DNA from 2 places in the Bacillus sp. SRL337 genome. Region 2 is predicted to be linked to the other one. Evidence: riboswitches for the same ligand, from Rfam matches in the RefSeq annotation. Region 2 holds a riboswitch; the other holds the start of a gene.

Region 1 (6,130 bases), 360 kb from region 2:
GATGGACGAAGAGGTATTGTTGAAAGCCAGAATAAGGACCTTACCGACCGTCCCGTTCTGCGCATCATTGCGGAAGGCGGAGATCAGTTGACAGCCCCGTATACCTTGGATCTCAGTGTGAGCCTGGATGTGACCATCACTGGTTTCGATCCTGAGTTTGAGAGCAGATTGATGGAAGTCAATTAAATTAAGTTGCGCTAATCCTCTGCTTACAGGCATACATATAGCTTGTAAGGGGGGATTTTTTGGATTAGCCGTTTGCTAATCGCCTTATCACAAGCCGCTATAATAATGTAAAGCACGGGTTTAAGTGGATACCTCTTTGTCTTTTATAGATATAAACAATGTTCCTGCGGCATATGTTTGGTAATGAGAGAGGTGTTTAAATTGTTTAATAAAAGAAAACGAAAAGGTGCAACACCGCTGCCTCCAAGATATATATTCCTCATTTCGTTTGTTATTTTCATTTTGTTAACATCTCAAAGTTTATATATTATCAATAGAGGCATAGAACCGGCACTAATAGAAATTGCAGAAACAAGAACCCGGCAGATAGCGGCTCAAGCAATTAATGATGCGATTTCAAAGAAGATTTCTGAAGGAATTGATATTAATAAACTAATTGTAAAACATGAAACAAATGATGGTACTGCATATAGTTTTGACCCAGCTATCTATAATAGAGTGATTGCTGAATCAACGGAGAGAGTTCAACAATATTTAGATTATGTAGAGAGTGGGGAATTTGAAAAACTCCAATCATTTAAAGCTGGAGTTGATTTTGATTATGAAGAAAGCAAGGAAAAAAAGGGGATCGTTTATTATGTCCCTTTAGGTTTAGCAACCAAAAATACATTACTTTCAAATTTGGGGCCGCAAGTACCGGTTCAATTTGAAATCATTGGGGATGTTCAATCCAACGTAGAAACAGCTGCAAAGGAGTTAGGAATTAATAATACTTATATGGAAGTATATATTAATATTTCAGTTGAAATGAATGTGATCATACCCAGGCGTACAGAAACAATAGTGATTAAAAACAAGATTAAAGTCGGCGATTTATTTATCCCGGGGAAAGTTCCGGAATTTTATAATGGATCAGGCGGCAGTGTTTCACCCTCTTTAGAACTTCAACCTTGATGAGAAGATTTTGTTTTTTAATGGTAGGATGAAGCCATAGATCAATTTTTTCTTGTCAGCAACACAGTTACCTGTTATAGTAAGTGAGTGAATTTAATATTTACTACAATCATCTAATCCGATGGGGTAGAGGCTGCACATATTCATCAGTAAACCGAGTAAGGATGACACCTGTGATCTTGAGTTGAAAGGGGATATGTGCCGAAGCAGGACGCGATTGGTCAGAATCTTTTCTGCTGGGGTTACCTTGAATAAGGGTAACACTGTCATTATACGTCTTAATACAGATTATAATGGGGAGCTACAGATCGAGATGGAGAAATGACTATATTACGAAAGGTAATAATAGGATTCTCTATTATTACCTTTTTTTATTTTCTTCTATCATTCTGCAATTGTTCCCTCCCTATCACTATAGGAGGAGAAAAATGGAAAACACAATCTTTTCTTTATTACCACCCCTTTTAGCTATTTTAATGGTCATCCTTACTAGACGAGTGCTATTGTCCCTCGGGGTCGGAATCATCTCGGCAGCATTGCTTCTTGCCGAATTCTCTATTACTGAAACACTCACAATCATCTGGGATTCTTTTAAAGGGATCTTTGTGGATGGCGGCGAATTGAACACCTGGAATGTCTATATCATCCTGTTCTTGCTGATCCTGGGTGTCATTACAGCTTTTGTCAACATATCAGGAGGAAGCAGGGCTTTTGGTGAATGGGCACTGAAACGTGTGAAAACAAGAGCCGGCGCTCAACTATTGACTGCTGTTTTAGGCATCATCATTTTCATTGATGATTATTTCAACGCATTGGCAGTCGGACAGGTCTCAAGGCCGATTACGGACCGCCATAAGATTTCGAGAGCTAAATTAGCTTATCTTATTGATTCTACATCTGCTCCAATCTGCGTCATTTCGCCAATTTCAAGCTGGGGAGCATTTATCATCGCTCTTATCGGAGGGATTTTAGCCGACCATGCCATAACCGGATATACCGCATTCTCAGCATTCATTCAAATCATTCCGATGAACCTTTATGTTCTGGCAGCGATTGGACTTGTATTCATCACTTCATATAGAGGTATCGACTTTGGGAAAATGCGTGAACATGAGCTTCGCGCCATCAATACAGGAGAGGTTTATGATCCTGAAAAAGATATTCCAGGTGAATTGAAAAATGACCTCCCTGTAAGTGAAAAAGGAACAGTCGGTGACTTAATCTGGCCGATCATCGCCTTGATCATCGGAACTGTCAGCGCCATGATCTGGACAGGATATAAGGCCGTTGAAGGAGAGGCATCCCTTCTGGCGATCTTTGAAAACACCGATGTCTCCACTTCCTTGGTGTATGGCGGATTGTTCGGGCTTGTCATCTCACTGATCTTCTTCTTCAGACAAATGTCCAAATCTGCAGCACTGGATGGAAAAGCCTTGGGGCTCGGCTTTATCGAAGGCATCAAATCCATGCTTCCAGCTGTATACATCCTCATTTTTGCCTGGTCGATCGTAACGTTGATCGGATCACTGCAAACAGGAGAATACCTTGCTGGCCTTGTAGAGCAATCCAATCTGAATATCGGTCTGCTTCCAGTTCTGATGTTCATCGTGGCCGGGCTTATGGCCTTTGCGACGGGTACGTCTTGGGGCTCATTCGGAATCCTGCTCCCGATTGCCGGTGAAATCGCAGCTGCAACCGACGTGAGCATCTTGTTGCCTGCCATGGCGGCTGTACTTGCCGGTTCCGTCTTCGGGGATCACTGTTCTCCGATTTCAGACACATCCATTCTGTCTTCTACTGGTGCGGGAAGCAATCATATTGACCATGTCATTACGCAGCTTCCTTATGCATTAACAGGTGCTGCCATTGCAGCAGTCGGCTTCCTTGCCCTCGGATTGACAGGCAGCACCCTCATCGGCCTTGCCGTCACAATCATCCTGCTTGTGCTGTTCGCTGTCTTTGGTAAAAGGACAGAAACCACAGTTCAGAATAATTAAATGAATTCCAAAAGAGAGGTAACTTTGACAGCGAAGTTGCCTCTTTTTTTATTTGCCGTTTTATGTTGGAAGCCGCTGTATACCAAAAATGGTTCAACATATTCCTCGAACATTATAGTGATATACTTTTTGAGTTTTCACATTGGCTTTATCCAACTGCTTAAGGAAAATAAAAATGAAAAGGTAAATAATACTTTGACATTCGCCCTGATACTAGCTATACTGTTTTTAGATTATCCAAATAATCTGAAAATACTAAAGATTAAAAACGTATTCGGGGGGAGTTATTATGGAAAATCGTGCACAATGGGGTACGAGGGCCGGATTTATTCTGGCAGCGGTCGGTTCAGCAATCGGCTTAGGAAACATTTGGCGTTTCCCTGCAGTAGCTTATGAGAACGGCGGAGGGGCATTTTTCATTCCTTATTTATTTGCTTTGCTTACTGCGGGTATTCCACTGTTGGTCCTTGAATTCACTCTTGGGCATAAGTACAGGGGATCTGCTCCATTGTCCTTTTTCCGGATGAGCCGGAAATCCGAATGGGTCGGCTGGTGGGCGGTATTTGTTGCATTTGTCATTTCCACCTACTATGCGGTCATCATCGCTTGGGCAATGTCCTACAGTGTGTTCGCGTTTAACCTCAGCTGGGGAGATGATACAGCAAACTTCCTCATTGGTGATTACTTACAGAGAACTGTAGATCCAGGCCAGACAGGAAGCCTTGTAACTGGCGTATTCGTTCCATTGATCCTTGTCTGGGTCATTACGCTTGGTGTCCTGTTCAAAGGTGTTAAAAAAGGAATCGAGGTAGCCAACAAGATTTTTATTCCGGCACTTGTTATCCTTTTCTTGATTATCGTTGTTCGTGCTGTAACTTTGCCAGGAGCACTGGACGGATTGGAAGCATTCTTCAAACCAAACTTTGACATGATTCTGGAGCCGAGTGTATGGATGGCAGCTTATGGTCAAATCTTCTTTAGTTTATCCATTGCATTCGCTATCATGATAACGTATTCGAGTTATCTTCCTAAAAAATCTGATATCACCAATAATGCATTCATCACTGGCTTCAGTAACTCCGGTTTTGAATTGCTTGCCGGTATTGGTGTATTCGCAGCACTTGGTTTTATGGCCAATGCTCAAGGGGTATCGGTGCAGGAAGTTGTGGAGGGCGGGGTCGGCCTTGCCTTTATCGTTTTCCCGCAGATCATTAATGAATTCCCGGCTCTAAATGGATTGTTTGGATTCTTATTCTTCGCTTCACTGGTATTGGCTGGTTTGTCATCCTTGATTTCCATCACGGAAACTTATGTCGCCGGTTTCTCTGAAAAATTTGGGATTTCCCGTAACAAAGCCATTGCTTTCGGTGGAGGAGCTTCAGCTCTTATCTCGATCCTGTTTGCTACACAAGGTGGATTGTTCTTCCTTGATGCGGCAGATTACTTCATCAACCAGTTTGGTGTAGCCTTCGTCGGACTTGTCGAAGTTCTTACGATTGCATGGTTCCTGCGCAAGCTTAACAGCTTCCAAGAACATGCCAATCTTGCATCGGATATCCGCCTTGGCGGCTGGTGGAAAGTGTGTCTTGGGGTCATCACGCCGATCGTTCTTGGTTACATGATGTTTGGTCTTTTCAAGCAAAATCTTCTTAAAGAATTTGACACGGAAACAGGTAACTATGAAGGGTATTCAGATGCCTTCATCTTATACGGAGGCTGGTTTGTCGCCGCTTTTGCAATTCTTGCTGGTGTTGCATTTACATTTAAAGGCTGGCATGCCAAAACAGAGGCTGAGAGCTATAAGGAGGTAAGCTAATATGACAGGCAGTGCTATTTTCATGATGATTGTCGGTATGGTGATCATTTGGGGCGGCTTGGCGGGCAGCATCCTTAATGCAGTGAAGAAATCTAAATAAGCAAGGAGAGCTTCGGATTGAATCCGGAGCTCTTTTATTATTAGTGTGCGTGTTCAATTAATAAGTGGATTTAGTAACAGCCCAATCAAAGGCACTGATAGAGATGAACCATTACCTCTTTTGCTGATGTGCCTGTCTTTCCCATACTTTCAAATATGGATATGGATCAAAGGACCATTCGGTGTATCCATTGTCTTTATACATTCCATAATGGAGGTGCGGCGGGAATTTTCCGGAGGTGCCGGGTGGTCCATATCCTGAGCTTCCTACACCGCCGATCAGCATTCCTGGCTCAACTGTCTGGCCGACTTTAAGGTCTTTGGCAAATCCACTCAGATGAGCGAAATAATGATAAGTGTTATTGATATCGCGAATACCGATACGCCAGCCCCCAAAGCGGTTCCACCCTTTCATTTCGATGATGCCGTAACATGTGGACCTCACTGGTACTCCATAATCAGCGAAAATATCCGTTCCTTCATGAATTCTTCTTCCGCCCCATCCGCGCGCATCACCCCAGGTGTTTTTATAGCTGTAATTGAATCTTAACGGAAGTGGAAATGATTTACCCCCAAGGTCCAAATGTCCATATGTTTTATAAAGTTTGGCTTTTCCCATGATCATGCTTACAGATTTATCGCGTTGATAATAATTCCATAATGCGATTTTAAAGTTATCTTCATCAATCCCGTAATGGAGGATATAGTGGGCGAAAGCAGCCAATACATCTTCGTCGTTATTGCGATCTGCAGCACCGTCGCTATTCCCGTCGACACCGATCCCTTCGAATAGTGTGATGGTCTTTGGATTCATATCGCCGGCATTAGGATTCAGCGGACCTGCCCATTCTGAATCAGGGAAGTAAATGGAAATAGGGTTCTCCGGTTTAGGCAAATCATTCCTTGAGAAACGGAGACTGCGTTCGTATTGATCCACTGCAGCTAGATAGTACCATGGAATCTGGGTTGCTGCTTCCATCTTTTTAAACAATTCCATCCTCTCCTGCAGGTGTTCTTCTTCTCCGGCTGCCTGAACATCTATGTTAAAGGAGGCTATGAAAAAACTGCATATAATCAG
Region 2 (6,130 bases):
TTTCAATGTAGCTGACTACGGGATCGTTGGAGATTTGTTTGAAGTAGTCCCTATGCTGACGGAAGAATTCAAAAAATTAAAAGTTTCTTCTTCTTAAGCATGACAGCAGCTGTTCTAACAGAGCAGCTGCTGAATTTTTTTCAGGAGATTGCACAAAACCTTTCAGCGGGTAATACTATGATATACCCGCCTGAATTTTAAGATGATGGTCCTAAGGGTTACTCTGTTTACTTAATGAATAGAGAGAGTATTAAACCTTCTCCTTGTTTGAGCAGGTGTTGATTGGAAGGGAAGGTGTGCGGCCCTCCTGCTGGATTAGCGGGAATCGTCTGGCTCCAGCAGACAACGATTAGCAGATTTCGTTCTCTCTCCTAGCGAATCCAGCTTCCAGCGTACTTCCTGACTTTTCCTTGCAATAAGTCAACATCAACTCACGTTGTTCGTTGTGTTTCCTTTATCTCATGCGAGAACCCTCCTATCTGTAAGCGGAGCTGCGCATTTGGAGTGAAAACCTTCTTGAATAAACAGGGGGAAACAGGGTAAATTACCTGCGAGGCATATTTATAGCATCATCATTTGAACGATGATATACTGACGATAACTTTTAAAGATAATTGGAGGCGAATATATATGGCTATCACACATGCTACAGATCAAACATTCCAAAACGAAGTAAGTTCAGGTTTAGTACTTGCAGATTTCTGGGCACCATGGTGCGGACCTTGTAAAATGATTGCACCGGTACTTGAAGAACTTGATACTGATATGGGCGATAAAGTCAAAATCGTTAAGGTTGATGTTGACGAGAACCAGGAAACGGCAGGAAACTTTGGTGTCATGAGCATCCCGACATTGGTTGTTCTTAAAGACGGTGAAGTGGTTGAGAAAGTTATCGGTTTCCAGCCGAAAGAAGCTCTTGCTGAATTACTGAACAAACATGCTTAATGGAATAAGCTAAAAAAAACGGGCCCTCGGGCTCGTTTTTTTTGTTTGTGTCTGGGCCATCTTTCTTGTAAGGAGCATTCTTATCCGCTCTTTTAGGCAATAAAATAAAAATGGTGGATAGGAGGGCTCCATGAGATAGCTGGGTTTTATTAAGGTGTTATTAAGGATTCATAGACACGCTAATCAATAAAGGGACGGAAAAAGTTCTTATGAAGCGCTCATGAGGCCCCCTAATCGTTAACTGGACGGGAAAGTGGTCTTAAAAGCGTTCATGACGCCCCTTAATCCTTAAAGGGAAGGGAAAGTGGTCTTATAAAGCGTTCATGACGCCACTTAATCCTTAAAGGGACGGGAAAGTTGTCTTATAAAGCGTTCATGAGACACCCAAAGCGTTAAAGGAAAGGAAAAGTGGTCTTATAAAGCGCTCCTGAGACACCCTAATCCTTAAATGGACGGCAAACTGGTCTTATGAAGCTCTTATGAGACACCCTAATCCTTAAAGGGAAGGGAAAGTGGTCTTATAAAGCGTTCAAGCAACACCCTAATCCTTATATGGACGGCAAAATGGTCTTATAAAGCGCTCATGATCCGCTTTAATCGTTAATGAAACACCAAACGATTCTTGTTAATTTAGCGCGAAGACCGATTTTCAGCAAGATACATCGGTATTGTGAATCGGACAGTGAAATAATTGAATGGAGCTGTATCATTTTCCCAGCAGCCCTATAGTTGACCTTATTCGACTAATTGCCTATGATTATTGAAGAAGTTTACTGAATTCCGTTCATTTTTTTAGGAAGCAGGGGGTGAGAGTAAATGAACGAGGTCATATCAAATAAGCTTGCACTGCTGCCGGACCAGCCTGGTTGTTATCTGATGAAAGACAGGCAGGGAACAATCATCTACGTCGGAAAGGCAAAAGTGTTGAAAAATAGGGTAAGGTCTTACTTTACGGGCTCTCATGATGGAAAGACCCAGAGACTCGTCGGCGAGATTGAGGATTTTGAATATATTGTCACTGCTTCCAATTTGGAAGCGTTAATTCTAGAGTTGAACTTGATTAAGAAACATGATCCTAAATATAATGTCATGCTGAAGGATGATAAAAGCTATCCATTTATAAAACTTACAGCGGAAAGACATCCAAGACTCATTATTACCCGGAATGTAAAAAAAGATAAAGGGAAATATTTTGGGCCTTATCCGAATGCGGGGGCAGCAAACGAGACCAAGAAACTCCTTGATCGGATTTATCCACTGAGAAAATGTGATAATCTGCCTGACCGAGTCTGTCTGTACTATCACTTAGGCCAGTGTCTTGCACCGTGCGTGAATGAGGTAGAACCTGAAACGTATAAAAAGCTGACAGATGAAATTGCCCGCTTTCTAAATGGCGGTTATAAAGATATTAAGAAAGAACTGAATGAGAAGATGGCTGCGGCTGCAGAGAACCTTGAATTTGAACGGGCAAAGGAGTTCAGGGATCAAATTCAGCATATCGAAGCAACGATGGAGAAGCAGACCATGACCATGACGGATTTCACTGACAGGGACATTTTTGGGTTTGCAGTGGATAAAGGCTGGATGTGTGTCCAGGTATTTTTTATCCGCCAAGGAAAGCTGATTGAACGTGATGTATCTATGTTTCCGATATATGATGAGCCGACCGAGGAGTTTCTCACGTACATCGGGCAGTTCTATTCAAAGACCAATCATTTTAAGCCGAAAGAAATCAATCTTCCGGAAGGTATTAACGAGGCCATTGTTTCTGAACTTCTTGATGTCAAAACGACCCGGCCGCAAAGAGGCCAAAAAAGGCATCTCGTCCAACTGGCCGGCAAAAATGCAGAGATTGCGTTAAAGGAGAAGTTTTCTCTGATTGAAAGAGATGAGGAGAGGACGATTCTTGCAGTGGATAAGCTCGGGGAAGCTATGGGCATTTATACACCGCACCGCATTGAAGCGTTTGATAACTCCAACATCCAGGGAACCGACCCGGTTTCAGCGATGATTGTATTTCTTGACGGAAAGCCAGAAAAGAAAGAGTACCGCAAGTATAAAATCAAGTCTGTAAAAGGCCCTGATGATTATGATTCTATGCGCGAAGTGGTTAGAAGAAGGTATAGCAGAGTATTGAAAGAAGGTCTCCCGCTTCCGGATCTGATTGTCATCGATGGAGGAAAAGGGCAGATCAGTGCGGCAAAAGAAGTACTGGAGCTGGAATTGAACCTTGAAATTCCTGTTGCCGGACTTGCAAAAGATGATAAGCACCAGACCTCTGAATTGCTTTACGGGGACCCGCTTGAAATCGTTCCGCTGGAGAAAAGAAGCCAGGAGTTCTATCTTCTTCAGAGAATTCAGGATGAAGTCCACCGATTTGCTATAACATTTCATAGGCAGCTCCGCGGAAAAACCGCCTTTTCTTCCATACTTGATGAAGTGAGCGGCATCGGTCCGAAGAGGAAGAAGCAGCTGTTGAAAACTTTCGGATCCATGAAAAAAATGAAAGAAGCGTCCCGTGAGGATTTGACAGCAGCCGGATTGCCACCGGCAGCGGCTGAAGAACTTATGAAGAAATTGAAGGATTAATACGATTCTCCCCTTTCTCTCTTGAGGAGGGGTTTTATGAATCTTCTAGTTACCCTTTATAGACTTCCAGTTCATACATAAAAAGATAGGCAGGGGCAAAAGGTCTCAAGAATGGATGAATCTTCATTCAAGAAATTAATCGTTTGAAGAGATGAACAGAGCCGCTTCTCATGCATGAAAAAAGAATCAATCAGCATGATGCCGTAATAAGCATCATTCATACAAGAAAACCCCCATTATATGAATTTTTTTGTAAGAGAATGATATTCATTTTCCAAGGACGCTTTTCTTAGGAAAATGAGAAGTTTCAACGGCACCTTATCCCACTCTGATATAAAGAAAGGCCCTGCGGCCATTCAAGCCCCGCAATCCAGATACTTAGCAAATCACAAAATAATGATTGCCTCCCATTTTTTTCTGTGTTAAAATAAATGAAAATTTTATAAGTTATCACTTTATATACAAGTGGTGATAGAGGTGCGGACTTTCATCAGTAGATGCTTTGAGGAGTATGGGCTCTTATGACAGGTATTGAAAGGGGAATTCGCCGAAGCGGAAGCAGGCTCATGGCTGTTTTTGCTGGTTCTGCGTTTAAGAGATGCAGGATTGTCAAGATTAACAGTCTTGGAGAGCTATCTCACGTGGAACCTGCATAACTTTGCGATTTCACAGGCAATGAGATACTTATCTCATTGCCTTTTTTAATGAGGTTTGTTTTGCGTTCGACCGTTATTCTTGAACTTATATTTAAATAGGATGTTCGAAAAGCCTGGAAAAAAGCTCATGCCCTCATGGATCAAAGCATACATGCAGGTGCTCATGGCTCCACTTCCTTGGACTTCAGAAATCTCTTTTGGTCCTGCTTTTTGAACAAGCACTTAAACTAATGGGAAATGAGGACGAGAATGTGGGATTGATTGTTCAGAAATTTGGAGGCACCTCAGTTGGTGATATAGAGAGAATCAAGAATGTTGCCGGACGTGTCATTGATGAAAAAAAGAACGGCAATGATGTAGTGGTGGTCGTTTCTGCGATGGGGAAAACAACCGACGGGCTTGTGGATTTGGCCTTCCAGGCAGCTTCCAAGCCAAGTAAACGAGAGATGGATATGATTCTGACAACAGGAGAACAGGTTACGATTTCCCTATTGGCGATGGCGTTGCAGGATTCCGGATATGATGCGGTTTCCATGACTGGCTGGCAGGCCGGGATTGAAACTGAAGGCATTCATGGGAACGCCAGGATTACGAATATCAATACCGATAAAATCAATGGCAATTTATCTGAAGGCAGGATTATTGTGGTAGCAGGATTCCAAGGTTTAGCAGAAAGTCAGGAAATCACTACCTTAGGCCGTGGAGGTTCTGATACCACGGCGGTTGCGCTTGCCGCTGCCCTTAAAGCGGAAAGATGCGATATTTATACAGATGTAGATGGTGTTTATACATCTGATCCGCGTTATGTAAAAAAAGCACGGAAACTTGCATCCGTAGCTTATGATGAAATGCTTGAATTAGCTAATCTTGGTGCTGGTGTGCTTCACCCGCGCGCGGTGGAATTTGCAAAAAATTACGGTGTCCCGCTTTCGGTAAGATCTAGTTTAGAAAAGCTGGACGGAACCATTATTGAGGAGGAAGTGTCAATGGAAACAGGTTTGATCGTTCGAGGAGTAGCGTTTGAAGAAGAAGTTATCAGGATGACGGTGTTTGGGCTGCAAAATGAAATTACTAGTCTATCCTCGATCTTCACGACCCTTGCGAAACACCACATTAATGTCGATATCATTATTCAGAGTAAAACAGAGACAGAAAGCATCAATCTTTCATTTTCCATTAAAAGAGAGGACCTGGAGGAAACGATCGAGGTTCTGCAAAATAATCGTAAGGCGCTTGGTTTCAGTTCAATCGAGCATGAGAGCGGGCTTTCGAAGGTATCCATTGTCGGCTCCGGAATGATTTCCAACCCAGGTGTCGCTGCTCAAATGTTTGAAGTCCTGGCCAATAATGATATTCCGATCAAGATGGTCAGTACTTCTGAGATCAAGGTTTCGGCAGTGGTTGATGAATCGCAGATGTTGAAGGCTGCGGAAGTTCTTCATACCGAATTCAATCTGGATAAAGCAGAAAAGCCGCAAAAGGTATCAGTGAAATAAAGAACAAAAAGCTCCCCGAACCAGTAAACGTCCAGGGAGCTTTTTTATAGGTAACGCGCTGTATCAATGCTCAATCAATTGTATCCTTCAAATCACTGCGTACGATGATTTTTACGGTCTTCGATTTTTTATGGATTTCTTCGGCGGCTTCTGTTACCACCTTTTTCTGGTTCTGTACTTGTTCAGCAAGGAATCCTGCTTCCATTTTGAAAGAGATGTCCGTTTTTAACCCCAGCCTTCTCTCGACCCAGGGTCCGGACAAGGTGTAAATCTGTTCATCTTTTTTATCGTCAGCCAAGCTCAACTTTCCCCAACCGGCTTCAAGGAAAAATGCCTCCATTTCTTCCAATGAAACCAGCGGAAATTTACGTGCCAGTCCTTTGCCGCCCCAATACAGGATATCTGTTGTATGTTTGCCCAGGATCTCAGGCAGGAGTATATCCC

What was found. Region 2 has a riboswitch for lysine ahead of AC4E8A_RS17565 (aspartate kinase). Riboswitches for the same ligand answer to the same signal wherever they lie in the genome.
Region 1: it holds a riboswitch for lysine, as region 2 does, so the genes downstream of both, AC4E8A_RS19330 (Na+/H+ antiporter NhaC family protein) here and AC4E8A_RS17565 (aspartate kinase) in region 2, are expected to answer to the same signal.

Annotation. Positions count from the first base shown of each region.
Region 1 is NZ_OZ481793.1:3,818,091-3,824,220, reverse strand. It holds gene AC4E8A_RS19340 (HD-GYP domain-containing protein) at 1-186, shown strand, start outside; gene yunB (sporulation protein YunB) at 388-1,140, shown strand; lysine riboswitch at 1,260-1,452, shown strand; gene AC4E8A_RS19330 (Na+/H+ antiporter NhaC family protein) at 1,569-3,137, shown strand; gene AC4E8A_RS19325 (sodium-dependent transporter) at 3,427-4,953, shown strand; gene AC4E8A_RS19320 (methionine/alanine import family NSS transporter small subunit) at 4,955-5,053, shown strand; gene AC4E8A_RS19315 (M23 family metallopeptidase) at 5,165-6,109, opposite strand.
Region 2 is NZ_OZ481793.1:3,454,744-3,460,873, reverse strand. It holds gene AC4E8A_RS17585 (electron transfer flavoprotein subunit alpha/FixB family protein) at 1-97, shown strand, start outside; gene trxA (thioredoxin) at 631-945, shown strand; gene uvrC (excinuclease ABC subunit UvrC) at 1,762-3,534, shown strand; gene AC4E8A_RS17570 (hypothetical protein) at 3,606-3,755, opposite strand; lysine riboswitch at 3,999-4,177, shown strand; gene AC4E8A_RS17565 (aspartate kinase) at 4,442-5,686, shown strand; gene AC4E8A_RS17560 (YslB family protein) at 5,757-6,130, opposite strand, start outside.